DNA from 4 places in the Vibrio aestuarianus genome. Region 4 is predicted to be linked to each of the others. Evidence: predicted binding sites of a transcription regulator. Region 4 holds the regulator's gene; each other region holds the start of a gene.
The links. Region 4 encodes CRP, which controls carbon source genes, mostly activating them, when cyclic AMP is high. Its sites were predicted from a motif close to TGTGANNNNNNTCACA; they were not measured.
Positions count from the first base shown of each region.

Region 1: the regulator CRP is predicted to act here: its motif matches at 2,944-2,959, upstream of rppH (RNA pyrophosphohydrolase).
Region 2: the regulator CRP is predicted to act here: its motif matches at 1,642-1,657, upstream of nagE (N-acetylglucosamine-specific PTS transporter subunit IIBC).
Region 3: the regulator CRP is predicted to act here: its motif matches at 2,035-2,050, upstream of gltB (glutamate synthase large subunit).

Region 1 is NZ_JAKNYQ010000001.1:2,726,646-2,730,982, forward strand. It holds gene MCT08_RS12425 (sulfite exporter TauE/SafE family protein) at 1-22, opposite strand, end outside; gene ptsP (phosphoenolpyruvate--protein phosphotransferase) at 31-2,277, opposite strand; gene rppH (RNA pyrophosphohydrolase) at 2,280-2,792, opposite strand; gene mutH (DNA mismatch repair endonuclease MutH) at 3,410-4,075, shown strand; gene MCT08_RS12445 (NADP(H)-dependent aldo-keto reductase) at 4,212-4,337, shown strand, end outside.
Region 2 is NZ_JAKNYQ010000001.1:2,418,799-2,423,135, reverse strand. It holds gene nagC (DNA-binding transcriptional regulator NagC) at 1-153, opposite strand, end outside; gene nagA (N-acetylglucosamine-6-phosphate deacetylase) at 156-1,292, opposite strand; gene nagE (N-acetylglucosamine-specific PTS transporter subunit IIBC) at 1,774-3,267, shown strand; gene glnS (glutamine--tRNA ligase) at 3,704-4,337, shown strand, end outside.
Region 3 is NZ_JAKNYQ010000001.1:885,813-890,149, reverse strand. It holds gene arcB (aerobic respiration two-component sensor histidine kinase ArcB) at 1-722, opposite strand, end outside; gene mnmL (tRNA modification radical SAM protein MnmL/YtqA) at 820-1,755, opposite strand; gene gltB (glutamate synthase large subunit) at 2,295-4,337, shown strand, end outside.
Region 4 is NZ_JAKNYQ010000001.1:641,236-645,572, forward strand. It holds gene astD (succinylglutamate-semialdehyde dehydrogenase) at 1-1,178, shown strand, start outside; gene MCT08_RS03065 (DUF1338 domain-containing protein) at 1,530-2,324, shown strand; gene crp (cAMP-activated global transcriptional regulator CRP) at 2,410-3,042, opposite strand; gene MCT08_RS03075 (phosphoribulokinase) at 3,285-4,154, opposite strand; gene MCT08_RS03080 (YheU family protein) at 4,231-4,337, opposite strand, start outside.

The sequences.
Region 1 (4,337 bases), 2.1 Mb from region 4:
AAGACAACAACTCAAAATTCACATCGGTTCCTATTTTTTACCAGCACGGATAAAGCCAGCAAAACCTTTATTTTCAAAATATGAATGCATCATATTATAGATATCATTACCATAAGGTTGCATCAGCGCTTTGTCAGCAAGTGCTTTTAAATGTTTAGATTGAGAATGACGTACCAGATACTTTACTTTAGCCACATTAGACGTATTCATACTTAGCGTCTCATACCCCAAACCAATCAGCAGTAGCGATCCAATAGGATCCCCAGCCAACTCACCACACACACAAACAGGAATATTATGTAGCTTACAGGTATCATGAATTTGCTTCAGTGCTAGCACAACTGCGGGATGCATCGATTCATAGACATCAGCAACATGGGCATTGTTCCGATCCACAGCTAATAAATATTGTGTTAAATCGTTGGTTCCAACCGAGACAAAATCGATCTTATTCGCGATTAGTGGGAGTAGATAGATCATCGATGGTACTTCAATCATAATGCCAATTTGTGGCATTACAATTTTCTCATCAACAGCAGAGACTTCTCGGTACGCCTGATGGATAAGGTGCAGTGCATCATCTAGCTCTTTTGCTCCCGAGACCATGGGTAACAAAATACTTAAGTTTTGATGATCAATACTGGCGCGCATCATCGCGCGCAGTTGAATTAAGAAAATATCGGGATGATCTAAAGTAAAACGAATACCGCGCCACCCTAAAAATGGGTTGTCTTCTTCGATCGGCAAGTATGGTAATGGTTTATCACCACCGATATCTAAGGTTCGCATCACGACTCGTTTATCAGGGTACGCATTAAGAACACTACGATACTGTTGCAACTGTTCATCTTCAGAAGGAAAACGATGCTGCAATAAAAAGGAGATTTCAGTACGATATAGGCCGACACCATCAACACCTTGATTGATAGCAATATTAGTATCAGCGCTCAACCCTGAATTGAGCAACAATTCGATACGTTGACCATCTAAAGTCACAGGAGCTTCAGCAATGGTTTCATTAACCATCTTAGAAAGCTCTGTTTCTTCATCTGCTAAGGCACGATATTCAGCTAACAGTTGTCGATTAGGCGCAATGAATATTTTGCCACTATAGCCATCAACGATCCCTTGCTTACCATTAATTTCTTTAAGATTAAGCGATACTCCCATCACGGCAGGAATACCCAGTGCACGTGACAGAATCGCCGCATGTGAGTTAGCCGCCCCTTCGATAGAAACCACTGCGAGAAGTTTATCTTTGGGAATGGAAGCTAAAATTGAGGCGGTTAGTTCTCGTACCACCAAAATAATTGGCTTATCCAACTGCTGTTGATCATGTTCACTATTATGCAAAAAGAATAACAGACGCTGCCCAAGCTCACGAATATCTTGCGCCCTTTCGCGCAAGTACACGTCCGACATTCTGGCAAATCGGTTTGAATAGGTCTCGACCACTTGTCTTAACGCCCAATCGGCGCGATCACCTTTTTGGATCTGACCTTTAAGGTCACTGCGTAACATCGGATCGTTTAATAAGTGGGTAAAAAGATCAAAGATAGCTAAAGCATCTTTATTGATTTCGCTATCTAATTTTTTTCTCAGCCGACGAAAATCACTAAGCGCATTTTCAATCGCTAGTAAAAGCCATTCTTGTTCACGGTCAATATCTAACGTAGAAGCCGGATAAACCTCAGATAACTGAGGTTGAGTGTTATCCCACCAAAACTCGCCAATCGCGACACCAGAAGACGCAGCAACACCCGTCGTTGCTAATTGATTCTTTGAAAGTAACCACTGCCCTTGTGTTTGGGCATGAGCAATAATAACTGCCACTTGGGCGGCCAGAGTCACAATAAAGGACTCTTCCATTTCACTAAATAAACGGGGAGATTTTTGCTGGACCACCAGCACGCCAAGTACTCGCTTACGGTGGATAATCGGCGTGCCAAGAAAGCTGTGATAAACCTCTTCACCCAACTCTTTGACATATTTGAAATTAGGATGCTTCGACGCTTCAGCAAGGTTGATTAGCTCAGCTGAGCGCTTAACTAAACCAACCAACCCCTCATCAAAACCGAGATGAATTTTATCGCCTTTGAATTTTAAGCCTTGTGTGGCCATCAATTCTAAGCGCTGCTTTTCTTCATTAGCAAGATAGACAGTGCAACACTCTGTACTCATTGCATTGCACGTTTGCTTAACCAAAATATCCAACGCTTGATAAACGTTTTCTAGCTTAGATACTTGTTCAACTATTTCCCTTAGCTGAGAGAGCATGTCTATCCTCTTCGGTTTTTGCGTTTACCTTTACGTTCTTTAAATGGCATCGCAACTGATGCAAACTCTTTCATCGCCCGGCGATAAACATCGCGCTTAAAAGAAACCACTTGTCTAACTGGATACCAAAAACTTACCCAGCGCCAACCATCAAATTCAGGGGTATTTCCACGTTGCATGTTGATTCTTGATTCATCACATTCCATACGCAGAAGGAACCATTTCTGTTTTTGTCCGATACAAACCGGTTGTGAATCCCAGCGAACTAAGCGTTTGGGTAATTTGTATCTTAACCAATGACGACTTGTTGCTATGATTTTCACATCTTTCTTGGTGAGACCAACCTCTTCATAAAGCTCTCGAAACATGGCTTGTTCAGCAGTTTCGTCTTCATCAATTCCACCTTGTGGAAATTGCCAAGAATGTTGTCCGTATCGTTTCGCCCAGAATACCTGACCATGGTTGTTACAAATCACAATACCAACATTGAGTCGGTAACCATCGCCATCGATCACTGGCCAACCTCTAATAAAATCTTAATTGCTTTGATTTTTCCACATATCCCCAATCGGAGCAAACTTACTAATGTGATTAACACGAGATTTATGTGCTCCCAACAGAAGATTGGATAACTTTTAATCTAAAATGAACTTATCAACAAAATAATGAGAGCACTGCCACATTTATTCACGTTTTCTGTGAGTAACTATGTGAAGAATATCGTTCTAAAGCATAAAAACCGCATAATTCACGATCCAGACCATTAAAAAGCAACATACAAAATAAAAGTAATAACAAACAAAAACAACAGGTTAAAATAAAAAAAACGATACAAGCCTGCTTGTGAAACGTACAAGTTTTGATCTTTTAGCAAGATGCTCAAAGATCCACCACTTAATTCGTTATCCACACAACAAAACAGAAATTATAGAGATAAGCGTAATGAATGGTCACATCCCCCCTCTAAAAACCCTGTAAATACATACATACCTACCAACTGTATAATATTTTTGAGGTCAACATGTGGATAACTCACTTTTCGATGATCTTTTAGACAAAAGATCCAAACACGACACAACACTACATTACCTGTTAGATTTGCTACAATCCGACTTTTACAAGTCCAACTATCATGAAACCAGCACCTAAAACCGAACATGAACTGCTGCTTAGGGCGCAAAATATCGCTGGGCTAAGCTTTCGTGAGCTGGCCGAAGAAGCTCAGATGCCGATTCCTCCTAACCTTAAGAAAGACAAGGGCTGGGTTGGACAACTGTTAGAGTGGCATTTAGGGGCTACCGCAGGCAGTAAACCTCAGCAAGACTTCGAACAACTTGGCATTGAACTAAAAAGTATTCCAATAGGTTACTCAGGCAAACCGCTTGAAACGACGTTTGTTTGCGTTGCTCCCTTAACCGGTGTTCAAGGATTAACCTGGGAGCAAAGTCATGTACGCAACAAGCTATCACGAGTTTTGTGGGTTCCTATCGAAGGAGAAAGAGAAATTCCACTTGCCGAACGCCACGTTGGATCGCCACTACTTTGGAGCCCTTCAATAGAAGAAGAGCAACAACTCAAAAATGACTGGGAAGAGTTAATGGAATTTATTGTGCTAGGCAATGTAGAACAGATCACTGCAAGGCATGGTGAAGTATTACAGCTACGCCCTAAAGCGGCTAATGGCCGAGTATTAACCGAAGCCTATGGCGCTAATGGCAAACCCATTAGAACCTTGCCTCGTGGCTTTTATTTAAGAACTCAATTTACTGCTACAATTCTTGAGCGATACTTTGTTTAAACAAGTAAAGTCAGTGGCTGTAAAATAGTTAACAGTTTGATCTCTAGTCACAAATTTCATTTCCGTTTATCAATATTCTTCGCTTATAGTGAAAAAACATCACGCACTCATCCGCGATATTCAGCAAGGAAGGATTATGCAATATACCAAACTGCCGCATTCAACACTGGAAGTGAGTAAAATCTGTTTAGGCACAATGACTTTTGGTGAGCAAAACAGTCAACAAGAAGCCTTTCAACAACTCGATTACGCATTTGAACGA
Region 2 (4,337 bases), 1.8 Mb from region 4:
GCGGGTTATTTTTGTAACACTTGCAGGAGCAAGTTGACTCACATCAGCAACTTGGATTCGAGATATAGGACCTTGCTGGTCGATCAATCGATAAACTGCTGCGCTGTTGAGTTGTTTGACTAAATCTACGTTACCTATTTGTCCGCCATTCATTATCAATTGTGCTCGTATTTTCCGTTAACAACCGTCGCTTGAACATTGAAGTCACGATCAAAAACAGCCAAGTTTGCCACCATGCCTTTTTTAATTCGGCCTAGTTTGTTGTCAACCCCAATTGCTTTTGCTGGATACAGAGTAGCCATTCTTAGTGCTTCGTCCAAAGCGATACCAACGTGCTCAACCGTGTTTTGTACTGCCTCAATCATAGTGAGGGCTGAGCCGCCTAGTGTGCCATTTTCATCAACACACTTACCATCACGGTAATATACTTTCTTACCGACAAAAATAAAGTAATCCATGTTAGCACCTGCGGGAGCTGTGGCATCGGTCACTAATACGAGCTTTTCACCTTTAATTTTGTGGGCGATTCGAATGTTAGCGTAATCAACGTGGAAGCCATCGGCAATGATTCCCGCATAAACGTCAGGTGTATCATAAATGGCACCGACAACTCCAGGCTCACGTCCAACCATTGGGGTCATGGCATTGAATAAGTGTGTCGCAAAGGTGATGCCTGATTCGAAACTGTTTCGTGCTTCAGTGTAGGTTGCGTTGGTATGGCCGATAGACACAACGATTCCCGCTTTCGCGAGGCGTTCAATGTGTTGTGGGTTATTGTGCTCTGGTGCGAGGGTAACTTTTGCTATCACATCGCTGTTTTCACACATCGTGTTAATCATGTTGTCATCAGAAGGACGAATGAAATCAACGCTGTGGATACCTTTTTTCATCACATTCAAATATGGACCTTCAAGGTGTAAACCTAAGGACTGATTTTTGTATTTTGTTTGGTACTCACGAGCTGCCGCGATGGCTTGGCGCATATCTTCATCAGATGAAGTGATAAGAGTCGGTAAAAAGCTGGTGCAGCCTGATTTTAGATTCGCTTTGTGCATTGTCTGCATGGTATCGGCTGTTACTTCATCATTAAGCATCACTCCGCCACAGCCATTAAGTTGCAGGTCGATAAAGCCTGGGCTTACGTTCGCACCCTTCAGATCTTGAGTTGTAATATCTTGTGGTAAATCTGTTAGCGGGCATACAGCTTCAATCAAATCATCCTTAATGATAACAGCGTGATCAACGAGGACATTACTGCCAGTGTAGATTTTACAGTTAGTTAGCGCGTACATAATCAGCGAATCCTTCTCTATCGATATCTTATAAATTTGATTAAGCGACGAAATAAAAGATGAAATGAGTCGGTGTCTTGGCTTACTTTTCTTACTTCAATTAGGTCGCGAATTATCTATTTAGCAAACGGCCATCGGTATATGGTGCTAATGTTAAGTGTTCGTTTTAACTGGGATATTTTATTTATTTGTACAGTTTATCTCTGTGAGAAACCAGTTAATCCGAGTTTTTCATGCTGGCTCTTTAAGTCTTAAGCAAGCAAATCTTATCGTTAATTTTTCATTTTTTTTAATTGTAAAATAAGTTTTATGATCTCGCTAGCAAAAACCTCGATATTTGACGGTTTGTGGTGACTATGATCACAAATGATAAGGTTTTAATTTGCGGGGCAAAATTAATTACATAAACTAAGTTTGACTAAATTGAGCGACCAAAATAAGTGGCTCGACCAAATAAAAAATCCTATAGGGGGAACTTAAGGTGAATATTCTTGGATACTTTCAAAAAGTAGGCAAGGCGTTGATGGTACCCGTTGCCACACTGCCAGCTGCCGCGATATTAATGGGTATTGGTTACTGGATTGACCCGAATGGTTGGGGTGCAAACAGTGCCTTAGCTGCATTCTTGATTAAAGCTGGTGCGGCAATCATCGACAATATGTCTGTGTTGTTTGCTGTGGGTGTTGCGTACGGTATGTCGAAAGACAAAGACGGCGCGGCAGCACTATCTGGCTTCGTTGGCTTCTTGGTTGTTACTACACTACTTTCTCCAGGAGCTGTTGCACAAATTCAAGGCATTGATCCAAGTGCTGTTCCTGCCGCATTTGGTAAAATCAACAACCAATTTGTTGGTATTCTCGTTGGTATTATCTCTGCTGAAATTTATAACCGTTTCTCTACAGTTGAATTACACAAAGCACTTGCGTTCTTCTCTGGTAAGCGTCTTGTTCCTATTTTAACGTCGTTTGCTGGTATCTTTATTGCGTTCGTTCTTATGTATGTATGGCCACATGTATATGGCGGTCTAGTATCATTTGGTGAATCAATTCAAGGTCTAGGTTCTGCGGGTGCTGGTATCTACGCATTCTTCAACCGTCTATTGATTCCTGTTGGCCTTCACCATGCATTAAACTCAGTATTCTGGTTTGACGTTGCTGGTATTAATGATATCCCTAACTTCCTAGGTGGCGCGAAATCAATTGCTGAAGGTACTGGTATTCCTGGTGTTACTGGTATGTACCAAGCAGGTTTCTTCCCTATCATGATGTTTGGTCTACCGGGTGCAGCTCTAGCTATCTACCACACTTCTACTGCTAAGAATAAAGAAAAAGTAGCGTCTATCATGATTGCTGCAGGTTTCGCTTCATTCTTCACTGGTGTTACAGAGCCGCTAGAATTCTCATTCATGTTCCTAGCTCCAGCGCTATATTTGCTACACGCAGTATTAACGGGCGTATCAGTATTTATCGCCGCATCAATGCAGTGGATTGCAGGCTTCGGTTTCTCTGCAGGTCTAGTGGATATGGTATTGTCATCACGTAACCCGTTAGCGGTTAACTGGTACATGTTGATTGCTCAAGGTCTAGCATTCTTCGCTATCTACTACGTAGTATTCCGCACTGTTATTGTTAAGTTCGGTCTAAAAACTCCGGGCCGTGAAGATGATGAAGAAAGTGCTAACCAAGTATCTGGTGCAAAAGAGTCTTCTGAACTGGCTAAGCAGTACCTTAAAGCACTTGGTGGTCACGCTAACCTAAGCAATATCGATGCATGTATCACTCGTCTACGTCTATCTGTGAACGATATGAGTGTCATTGATGAGAAACAGCTAAAAGCGTTAGGTGCTATGGGTGTTGTTAAGCTTGGTACTAACAACTTACAAGTTATTTTAGGTCCTCTAGCTGAGATTGTTGCTGGTGAAATGAAGTCTATCGGCGCAAACGAAGACTTGTCAGCGGTACAACTTCCTAACTAAATAATCTTGTTCTGATTATAACTAAGGCCCTCGTTATTTAACGGGGGCTTTTCTTTATCTTTATTGTAACGCTTGCTCTATTTTGCATAAGGCCGCATGTTGATACCAACCAGAATAAATATCTGGTCATTCTTGCTGGTTAAAATCGCTGATAGCGGCGTTATAGATTTTGTAGGTAGGTCAACTAGCTGCAATCTATGCCTTGCTCTCAGCGATTTTTCCTGCGTAATTATCTGATCACCTATTTATCCCGATTGGTATGAACTGGTGCTTGAACAAGCGAATGATTGAAATATTCGTAAGAAATCCCCACTTTTTATTGTGCAATAGTAGATAATTGTGGATCATTAGCGGCAAACTTTCTGTTTCTGCGGCATTACTGCTTTCCCATACAGAAAAACTTTCTGACAATACTAATAATTTTGAGGTGCTACAGATGAGTGAAGCTGAGGCTCGTCCATCGAATTTTATTCGCCAAATCATTGATAAAGATTTAGCGGATGGTAAACACACAAGCGTGCATACTCGTTTCCCGCCAGAACCGAATGGCTATTTGCATATTGGTCATGCGAAATCTATCTGCTTAAACTTTGGTATTGCTCAAGACTATCTGGGACAGTGTAATCTACGTTTTGATGATACGAACCCAGAGAAAGAAGATGTTGAATACGTAGAGTCAATTAAAGAAGATGTTAGCTGGCTCGGTTTCCAATGGTCTGGCGATGTTTGTTATTCCTCAAACTATTTCGACCAACTTTACCAATACGCTATTGAGTTGATTCAAAAAGGCCTTGCTTATGTTGAAGAACTCAGCCCAGAGCAAATCCGTGAATATCGTGGTACGTTGACTCAACCAGGTAAACTTAGTCCATATCGTGATCGCAGTGTTGAAGAGAATTTAGCACTATTTGAAAAAATGCGCGCTGGTGGCTTTGAAGAAGGTAAGGCATGTTTACGTGCGAAGATCGATATGTCGTCATCATTTATGGTGATGCGTGATCCCGTTCTATACCGTGTTCGTTTTGCTGAGCACCACCAAACAGGTAATAAATGGTGCATTTATCCAATGT
Region 3 (4,337 bases), 240 kb from region 4:
TAGTTCTTACGACCATCTGGGTATTCGAGCCACTGTTCATAAGTCAGAGCTTGGTTGTCTGCAAACACTCTTTCGTCTGTTTCGACTATCTGTTGTGCAACTTCTTTGCTGTAGACATCCCAAGGCGTAAGGCCGACCAATTGATTTTCGCGCTTACCTGTTAGCTCTTCCATAGCGCGGTTACAACCAGAAAATACACCGTTAGCATTGCGGTAATAGATTAAGTCAGGAGAGGCATCAATAAACGAACGTAATAAGGCGGTTCGCTCTGCAAGTTCAAGCTGGGTTTTTTCGCGTTGATAGACTTCATTTTCTAAATCTGCCATCGCCTCTTCACGAGCTTCTTCAGCTTTGATTCTTTCCTCAATTTCTTGGTTTAGTTTGACAATATTTTGTTGCAGCTTGTAGTTCAATTCTTGGTCACGCAAACGCATATCTTTCAATTTTGAAACCAATTTGGAAAGACGCTGACGTGACTCTTCCAGTTGATCAACAACGACCGACAAAAAGTAAACCGCCCACGGCGTGATCAACAAGCCAAAGAATACCGAACGTACAATATCGATATCATCCACGTGACCGTTGAGAACTAATGTGATTCCAACTTGCACCACAACCGCCAGTGCAACCAGCGCAAGAGCAAGCAGAATGGAGAAACGAAGAATGCCCAGCTTAACCAACAGGTCGACATAATACTGGGCAAGGTTTTTCATGGGTTTCATTAAACGCTCCATGCGATAACAGTATGGCTAGTCTAACGTGTTTATCGCTAATTCGTCAGCCAAGTTAATCACAGGGATTTGCTAAAACGTCAAATATTTAACTATTTGGCAGGGAATAGATAAACGGTCTATTTAATAATGAACCTTGAGCACCATCTTTATCTAATGCTCGGCCAATTTCGGTCATCGCTAACCAGCGATTTTCACACCAAAGTGGAGCTAGTAATGTCGGCCGACGGGCGGCAGAAGAGACTCTGTGATACACCACTTCAGGTGGGGTCATACGAATCAGTTCACTCGCGATCGAAACGTATTCCTCTAAAGCTGGGGCTTCTAACTTTCCAGCACGCCAAGCTTTGGCCATAGTGCTACCTTCTACAATATGTAACCCATGCAACTTAATGCCATCGGTTCCAACCGCTAGCACTTGCTGTAAAGTTTCTACATTGTCATCTCGGGTCTCCTTAGGTAACCCAACGATCAAATGCGTGCAGACTTTAATACCAAGCGCACGAGCCCGCTGAGTGATCTTGGCATAACATTCAAAATCATGACCACGATTAATACGTTTCAGCGTGTCGTTATTAGCCGTTTGTAACCCCAGTTCAAGCCAAATCTCATAGCCTTGTTGCACGTAACCAGAAAGCAGATCCAACACGGCATCTGGTACACAGTCAGGGCGAGTACCGACGCACAAGCCAACAATATCTGCCGCTTTAAGTGCTTGTTGATACATATTTTTCAGCACCTGAACTTCAGCGTAAGTACTGGTGTAAGCCTGAAAATACGCTAAGTATTTTTTGGCACGCTTAATTTCACCGGCCCGATCGGTCAGTTGCTGTTCAATACTCTGGATTTGAGTTTGTTCATCAACAAAAGAAGAGACGTTACAGAACGTGCACCCTCCTCGACCAATCGTGCCGTCCCTATTTGGACAACTAAAGCCACCATGTAAGGTGAGCTTATGAACTTTTTCGCCGTAACGTCGCTGAAGATCTTGGCCAATAGTATTAACCAGTTGGTGCAATTGCATTGATGAAGAACCACTCATAGATAGTAATGAATATCAATTCGATTAATGTAACTAAATTACATCCCTGCAAATTAAATCCACAAAGGTTACCCCTTTCAAACACAATGCCACCTAATAAAAATCAATAAACATGCAGAAAAACTGTGTTATTTGCGCAATGTTGCGACATTGTTAAACAAAATATGCATTTTTAACGAAAAAAATGGGCGACTAAAGCGAGTTTTCGTTGGAATTCCCATAAACAAAATTGTAGGATACTTACACAACCGCCCTATTTTTTGTGATATTTATTACACAAATGAATGCGGAAAAATCGGTGATATTCAGCACTCACCTATATAAACCACTACAAAGTGGCATTAATAAATTGAATATCACTAAGGAATGTTTTTCTCGCAATATTTTTCCTGTGAGAAACGGAAAGGACTCGAACTCGCCAATCACCGGTGGGTTTAAATTGATAACAATTAAAGGACAAGTCGCATCGCTAAGTATGCCTTAGCCAACGTGCGTCTAAATTGAACTGGAAGGATGTATCTATGGTAGATAGAGAGCAGAATTCACGAGGTCTATATACTCCTGAATTGGAGCATGACGCTTGTGGTATCGGTTTTGTTGCTCACTTAAAAAACCGTAAGTCTCACGCGGTTGTGACTCAAGCACTGGACATGCTTGCTCGCATGGAACACCGCGGCGGACAAGGCTGTGACCCATGCTCGGGTGACGGTGCCGGTATTTTGCTACAAAAACCTCATGAATTTTTACTTGAAGAAGCTGTTAAACTAGGTATTAAACTGCCTTCTTTTGAAAAATACGGTGTCGGTGTAGTGCTGTTTCCTAAAGATGAGCACAAACGCGCACAATGTCGTGATATTTTAGAACGCAACGCTAAGCGTCTAGAATTAGAAGTAATTGGCTACCGTGTTCTTCCTACCGACAACTCAATGATCGGTGCCGACCCGCTTAGCACTGAACCGCAATTTGAACATGTGTTTATCTCTGGCGGCCCAAGCACCACACCAGAAGAGCTGGAACGTAAACTTTATGTATTACGCAACTACACCGTTCGTGTTTGCTTAGAAAGTATTTCAAACATTGGGGATGATTTTTACATCAACTCAATGTCATACAAAACCTTGGTTTATAAAGGTCAGCTAACGACAGAGCAAGTACCGCAGTACTTCCTTGACCTACAAAATCCGACCATGGTGACAGCGCTTGCACTAGTACACTCTCGCTTCTCTACCAATACATTCCCGAAATGGCGTTTGGCGCAACCTTTCCGTTATATTGCTCACAATGGTGAGATCAATACCGTTCGCGGAAACTTGAACTGGATGAAAGCGCGTGAAGCGATCCTTGAGTCGGATCTCTTTAGTCAAGCCGAAATTGATATGCTACTTCCTATTTGTCAGGAAGGCAGCTCAGACTCATCAAACTTCGATATGGCACTGGAACTTCTCGTGCTTTCAGGTCGCAGCTTGCCACACGCGTTAATGATGATGATCCCAGAAGCGTGGCAAGAAAATAAAAACATGGATCCAACGCGTCGTGCATTCTATCAATACCACGCAAACCTTATGGAACCATGGGATGGCCCAGCCTCTGTTTGTTTCACCGACGGAGTTCAAGTGGGTGCCACACTAGACCGAAATGGTTTACGTCCTTCTCGCTATACCGTCACTAAAGATGATTTCTTGGTCATGGCATCTGAGTCTGGTGTGGTTGAAATTGCTCCAGAAAACGTTGAATATCGTGGTCGTTTGCAGCCTGGCCGTATCTTTGTTGCCGACCTTGAACAAGGCCGTATCATCTCTGATGAAGAAGTAAAAGATACCATTGCCAGCGCCCAGCCTTATGCAAAGTGGGTTGAAGACAACCTACTGAGCTTGAATAAGTTACCAGAGGCAAGCAACCAATATAGCCAACCAACGCCAGAACGCTTAATGTCTCGTCAACAGTCATTCGGTGTCAGCTCTGAAGAAGTGAATGAAATCATTCTTCCATTGGCAAAAACGGGTTACGAGCCACTTTCTGCCATGGGCGCTGACTGGCCATTAGCGGTGTTATCGCATCAATCTCAGCACCTTTCTAACTACTTCAAGCAGTTATTTGCTCAGGTAACCAACCCACCGATCGACCCGATCCGTGAGCGTATGGTGATGTCTCTAAACACCTATTTAGGTAAAGATCAAAATCTACTGACTGAAACGGCCCTTCACTGCCAAAAAGTAGAATTGGAATCTCCTGTTCTTTCTAACTCTGAACTTGAAAAATTACGTGCGATTGATAACGAGCACCTTCAAGCAAAGACGTTAGATATCGTATTCCAAGCAAATGAGGATCAGGGCAAGCTAGAACGTGCTCTTAAACGTATTTGCCAATATGCTGAAGATGCTGTCATTGACGGTTATTCAATTATCTTACTGACTGACCGAGCGGTAAACTCCAACCATGCAGCTATCCCTGCAATGTTGGCAGTAGGCGCGGTTCATCACCACTTAATCCGTAAAGGTTTGCGTGCGAAATGTGCCATTGTGGTTGAAACGGGTGATGCGCGTGAAACGCACCACTTCGCGACC
Region 4 (4,337 bases):
CTCGTACTGAAGCGGCGGCGATGGCTGGTAAAATCGCTATTTCGATTCGTGCTTATCATGATCGTACGGGTGAAAGTGCGCGTGAGGCAGCGGGAAACCAAATTGTACTGCGTCACCGTCCACTTGGTGTAATGGCGGTATTTGGTCCCTATAATTTCCCAGCACATTTACCGAATGGTCATATTGTTCCGGCTCTTTTAGCGGGTAATACCGTGGTGTTTAAGCCTTCTGAGCAAACCCCGTGGACGGGCGAATTTGCCATGAAACTGTGGCAAGATGCAGGGTTACCAGCAGGTGTGCTCAACCTTGTACAAGGGGCGAAAGAAACAGGCATCGCTCTGGCCGAGTCAAAAGGTATTGATGGTTTGCTATTTACTGGCAGTGCTAACACTGGGCATTTACTGCATCGTCAGTTTGCCGGGCAACCTGGCAAAATGCTGGCGCTTGAAATGGGCGGGAACAACCCGATGGTGATCTCCGATCAGTATGGTGACTTAGATGCAGCGGTATACACCATCATTCAATCGGCTTTCATTAGCGCAGGGCAGCGCTGCACTTGCGCGCGTCGCCTGTACGTTCCTGTCGGTGAAAAAGGTGATGTGCTATTAAGTAAATTGATCACCGCAACCCAAAAGCTACGAATTGATCAACCATTTGCCGATCCTGCGCCATTTATGGGGCCACAAATCTCGCAAGCTGCCGCGCAATTTATTCTCAATGCACAGGCTAATTTACAATTTTTAGGTGGTTATAGTTTGGTGGAAGCCAAACCGCTGCAAGCGGCATTTGTTACGCCAGGAATCATTGACGTAACCGCTATTAGTGAGTTGCCTGACGAAGAATACTTTGGCCCGTTATTACAAGTGGTGCGCTATCAGACTTTAGAGCAAGCGGTTGAGTTGGCCAATGCTACCCGTTTTGGTTTGTCTGCAGGTTTAGTATCAACTGATGATGCCGAGTGGGATTATTTTGTTGATCATATCCGCGCTGGTATCGTAAACCGTAATCGCCAATTAACTGGTGCGAGTGGTGATGCACCATTTGGTGGGCCGGGGGCATCGGGTAACTTGCGCCCGAGTGCTTATTACGCGGCTGATTACTGTGCATACCCTATGGCTTCAATGGAAGGGCAGGCAACAGAATTACCTGCCACTCTCAGCCCTGGGGTTGAGCTATAACCTACGGAATAATAAAAAGCCTCTCATAGAAGAGGCTTATCCCCTTTCTACTTGAAGTTGCAGCGGTGTTGGCTACGTTTGTTCACCCCAATTACATAGTTTATCTATGCTCATGGGGATTTACTCACTTGCCACCTACCTGCCACTTCAAGTGGTTTGGGTATAGATCCTGAAACCTGGATCAATACACAACTTAACGTCACAGGTTGAATTGCCGCTGGATGTATTTTCTGAATCGTTTCAATAAATATTAAGCGGCAATATTTATCCAATAACCTCATACTGAAACTAAGGCTTTATACATACTCAAGGTATATCGCTTGCTAGACACATTGCTGACAAGGAGGCGTTATGACGCCAACCGTTTTATTTCAATCGCTATGGAATGACTATATTCAACGTCTTTGTCCTTCGGCTGACAAAGTTCATCAATTGCTTCAAGAAGATGAAGCTTTGATCAATGATCATATCGCTTTGCGAACCTTTAATGTTGCTCCCCTGGGGATTGAAACACTGGCTAAGCCTTTTTTAGCATTAGGTTATACAGCGTGTGGTGATTATCAATTTGAAAGTAAGAAGTTAGTCGCGAAGCACTATGAACATCCTGATCCAACGCAGCCTAAGGTTTTCATTAGTGAGCTAAAAGTGGCAGAGTGCTCACCTGAGTTGCAAGCGATTGTAGCCAAACTGGTAGAGCAAGTAGATAGCGACAAACTCACCAGTAGCGACTTTTTGTATAGTGGTCGATTATGGCAGATAGCCCATAGCGATTACCTCACTTTGGCTCAGGAAAGTGAATACGCCGCATGGTTGGCAGCTCATGGCTATGGGGCCAATCATTTTACCGTTAGTGTTAACCAGTTGAATGCGTTTAATGAAGTCAAAGCGGTGAATGCTCACCTTCGCCAAGCTGGCTTTGTTATTAATGAAAATGGCGGAGAAGTGAAAGGCACGCCAGAGGTGCTGCTAGAACAATCTTCCACCATGGCAGATAAAGTACCGGTGCAATTTAGTGATGGTGTTGAGATGATTCCGGGCGGTTTTTACGAGTTTGCCAAACGCTATCCAATGGCAAACGGTGAGTTATATAGTGGGTTTGTTGCCGCTTCAGCTGACAAGATTTTTGAAAGCACTGATATGCAATAAAATTGTGCTGAGCCTTTGCCAACAAAAAGCCACCTAAGTTTCCCAAGGTGGCTTTATCGATTCAGTCTCTCAATTTCTGTTGAAATTAACGAGTTCCGTATACCACGATAGTTTTACCGTGTGCAGAAATTAGGTTCTGCTCTTCTAGCATTTTCAAGATACGACCAACTGTTTCACGAGAACAGCCAACGATTTGACCGATTTCTTGACGGGTGATCTTGATTTGCATGCCATCTGGGTGAGTCATTGCGTCAGGTTGTTTCGCTAGGTTTAGTAGCGTTTGAGCAATACGGCCCGTTACGTCAAGGAACGCAAGGTCACCTACTTTTTGACTAGTCACTTGTAAACGACGTGAAATCTGAGCAGATAGGCGCATTAGAATATCTGGATTCACCTGGATAAGTTGACGGAATTTCTTAAATGAAATCTCTGCCACTTCACAAGGAGATTTAGCACGAACCCAAGCGGTACGTTCTTGGTCTTCTTCGAATAGACCAAGTTCACCGATAAAGTCACCTTGGTTTAGGTAAGAAAGGATCATCTCCTTACCTTCTTCGTCTTTAATAAGAACCGCAACAGAACCTTTAACGATGTAGTACAACGTTTCAGCTTTCTCGCCCGCGTGGATCAGCGTGCTCTTTGATGGGTACTTATGAATATGACAGTGTGAAAGAAACCACTCTAGTGTTGGGTCGGTTTGAGGTTTACCTAGAACCATAATATCTCACTTCCTCTGCAGGGTACGCTTGCTGCTTTCCATATTTTAGCTAAGCCTTTAAATTGACTTACTAGGATAAGAGCACTTTACAAGTGCTGCAAGCTAACTTGTGTTTCGGTTAAGAATAGTATCCTTTTTCGGAAACGATTTCTTGACTTTAATCGTGTCGACTACACGATAATTTAAGCAAAAATGTGCACATGATCACGGTATGAAAAGTAACCGTAAAAAGTGCAAAAATATTATCCAATTTTCCCTGTTTCAATTAATTGTTGCAGGATAGGGCGAACAATCAGCTCCATGGCAAAACTCATCTTGCCACCAGGAACAACGATGGTGTTATGGCGCGACATAAATGAACCATCAATCATGGCCAGTAAATAGGGGAAATCGACATTCTTAATGCCACGTAGCCTTATCACCACGAAGCTTTCATCCAAACTGGGGATACCCTTTGCGTTGAGCGGGTTTGAGGTATCGACTGTGGGCACGCGCTGGAAGTTAATATGGGTGCGAGAAAACTGTGGGGTGATGTAATTGAGGTAGTCGTCCATCGAGCGAACAATCGAGTCCATTACAGCTTCGCGTGAATGACCACGATCGCGCGTATCACGTACGTATTTTTGGATCCACTCTAGGTTAACAATCGGCACCATGCCAATCAAAAAATCGACATGTTGAGCCACGTTGACATCACCATCGACCACACCACCATGTAACCCTTCGTAGAACATAACATCAGAATTTTCTGGCAAATCTTGCCATGGAGTAAACGTTCCTGGCATTTGGTTATAGGGAACGGCTTCATCAAATGAATGCAGGTAGCGACGAACTTGCCCTGTTCCTAGTTTGCCGTATTGGCGAAAAAACTCTTCCAGTGCGCCAAAGTCATTAGCTTGGGGACCAAAATAACTGATGTGTTTGCCTTGCTCTCGTGCTTTACGGATCTCTACGTCCATTTCTGGACGTGTGAAACGGTGGAAGCTGTCGCCTTCAACCCAAGCAGGTTTAATGCTCATCATATTGAACATTTTGCGAAACGCTTCAGAGGTTGTGGTAGTACCGGCACCGGATGAGCCCGTGACGGCTATAATCGGATGTTTTGCTGACATGACAAACCCTGTCTTTATGTAACGTACTTGTTATTTATTGTCGCAATATAGCACGGAAAGACTAGATTGCGGTGCGCTAAAACGATTTACGCACTTGAATATCGACACTTTCGTGCAATTCAGAATAGACTATGGCAACTTCACCACTTGCTAACTGCTGCTTCACTTGTTCGATTTTTTGTT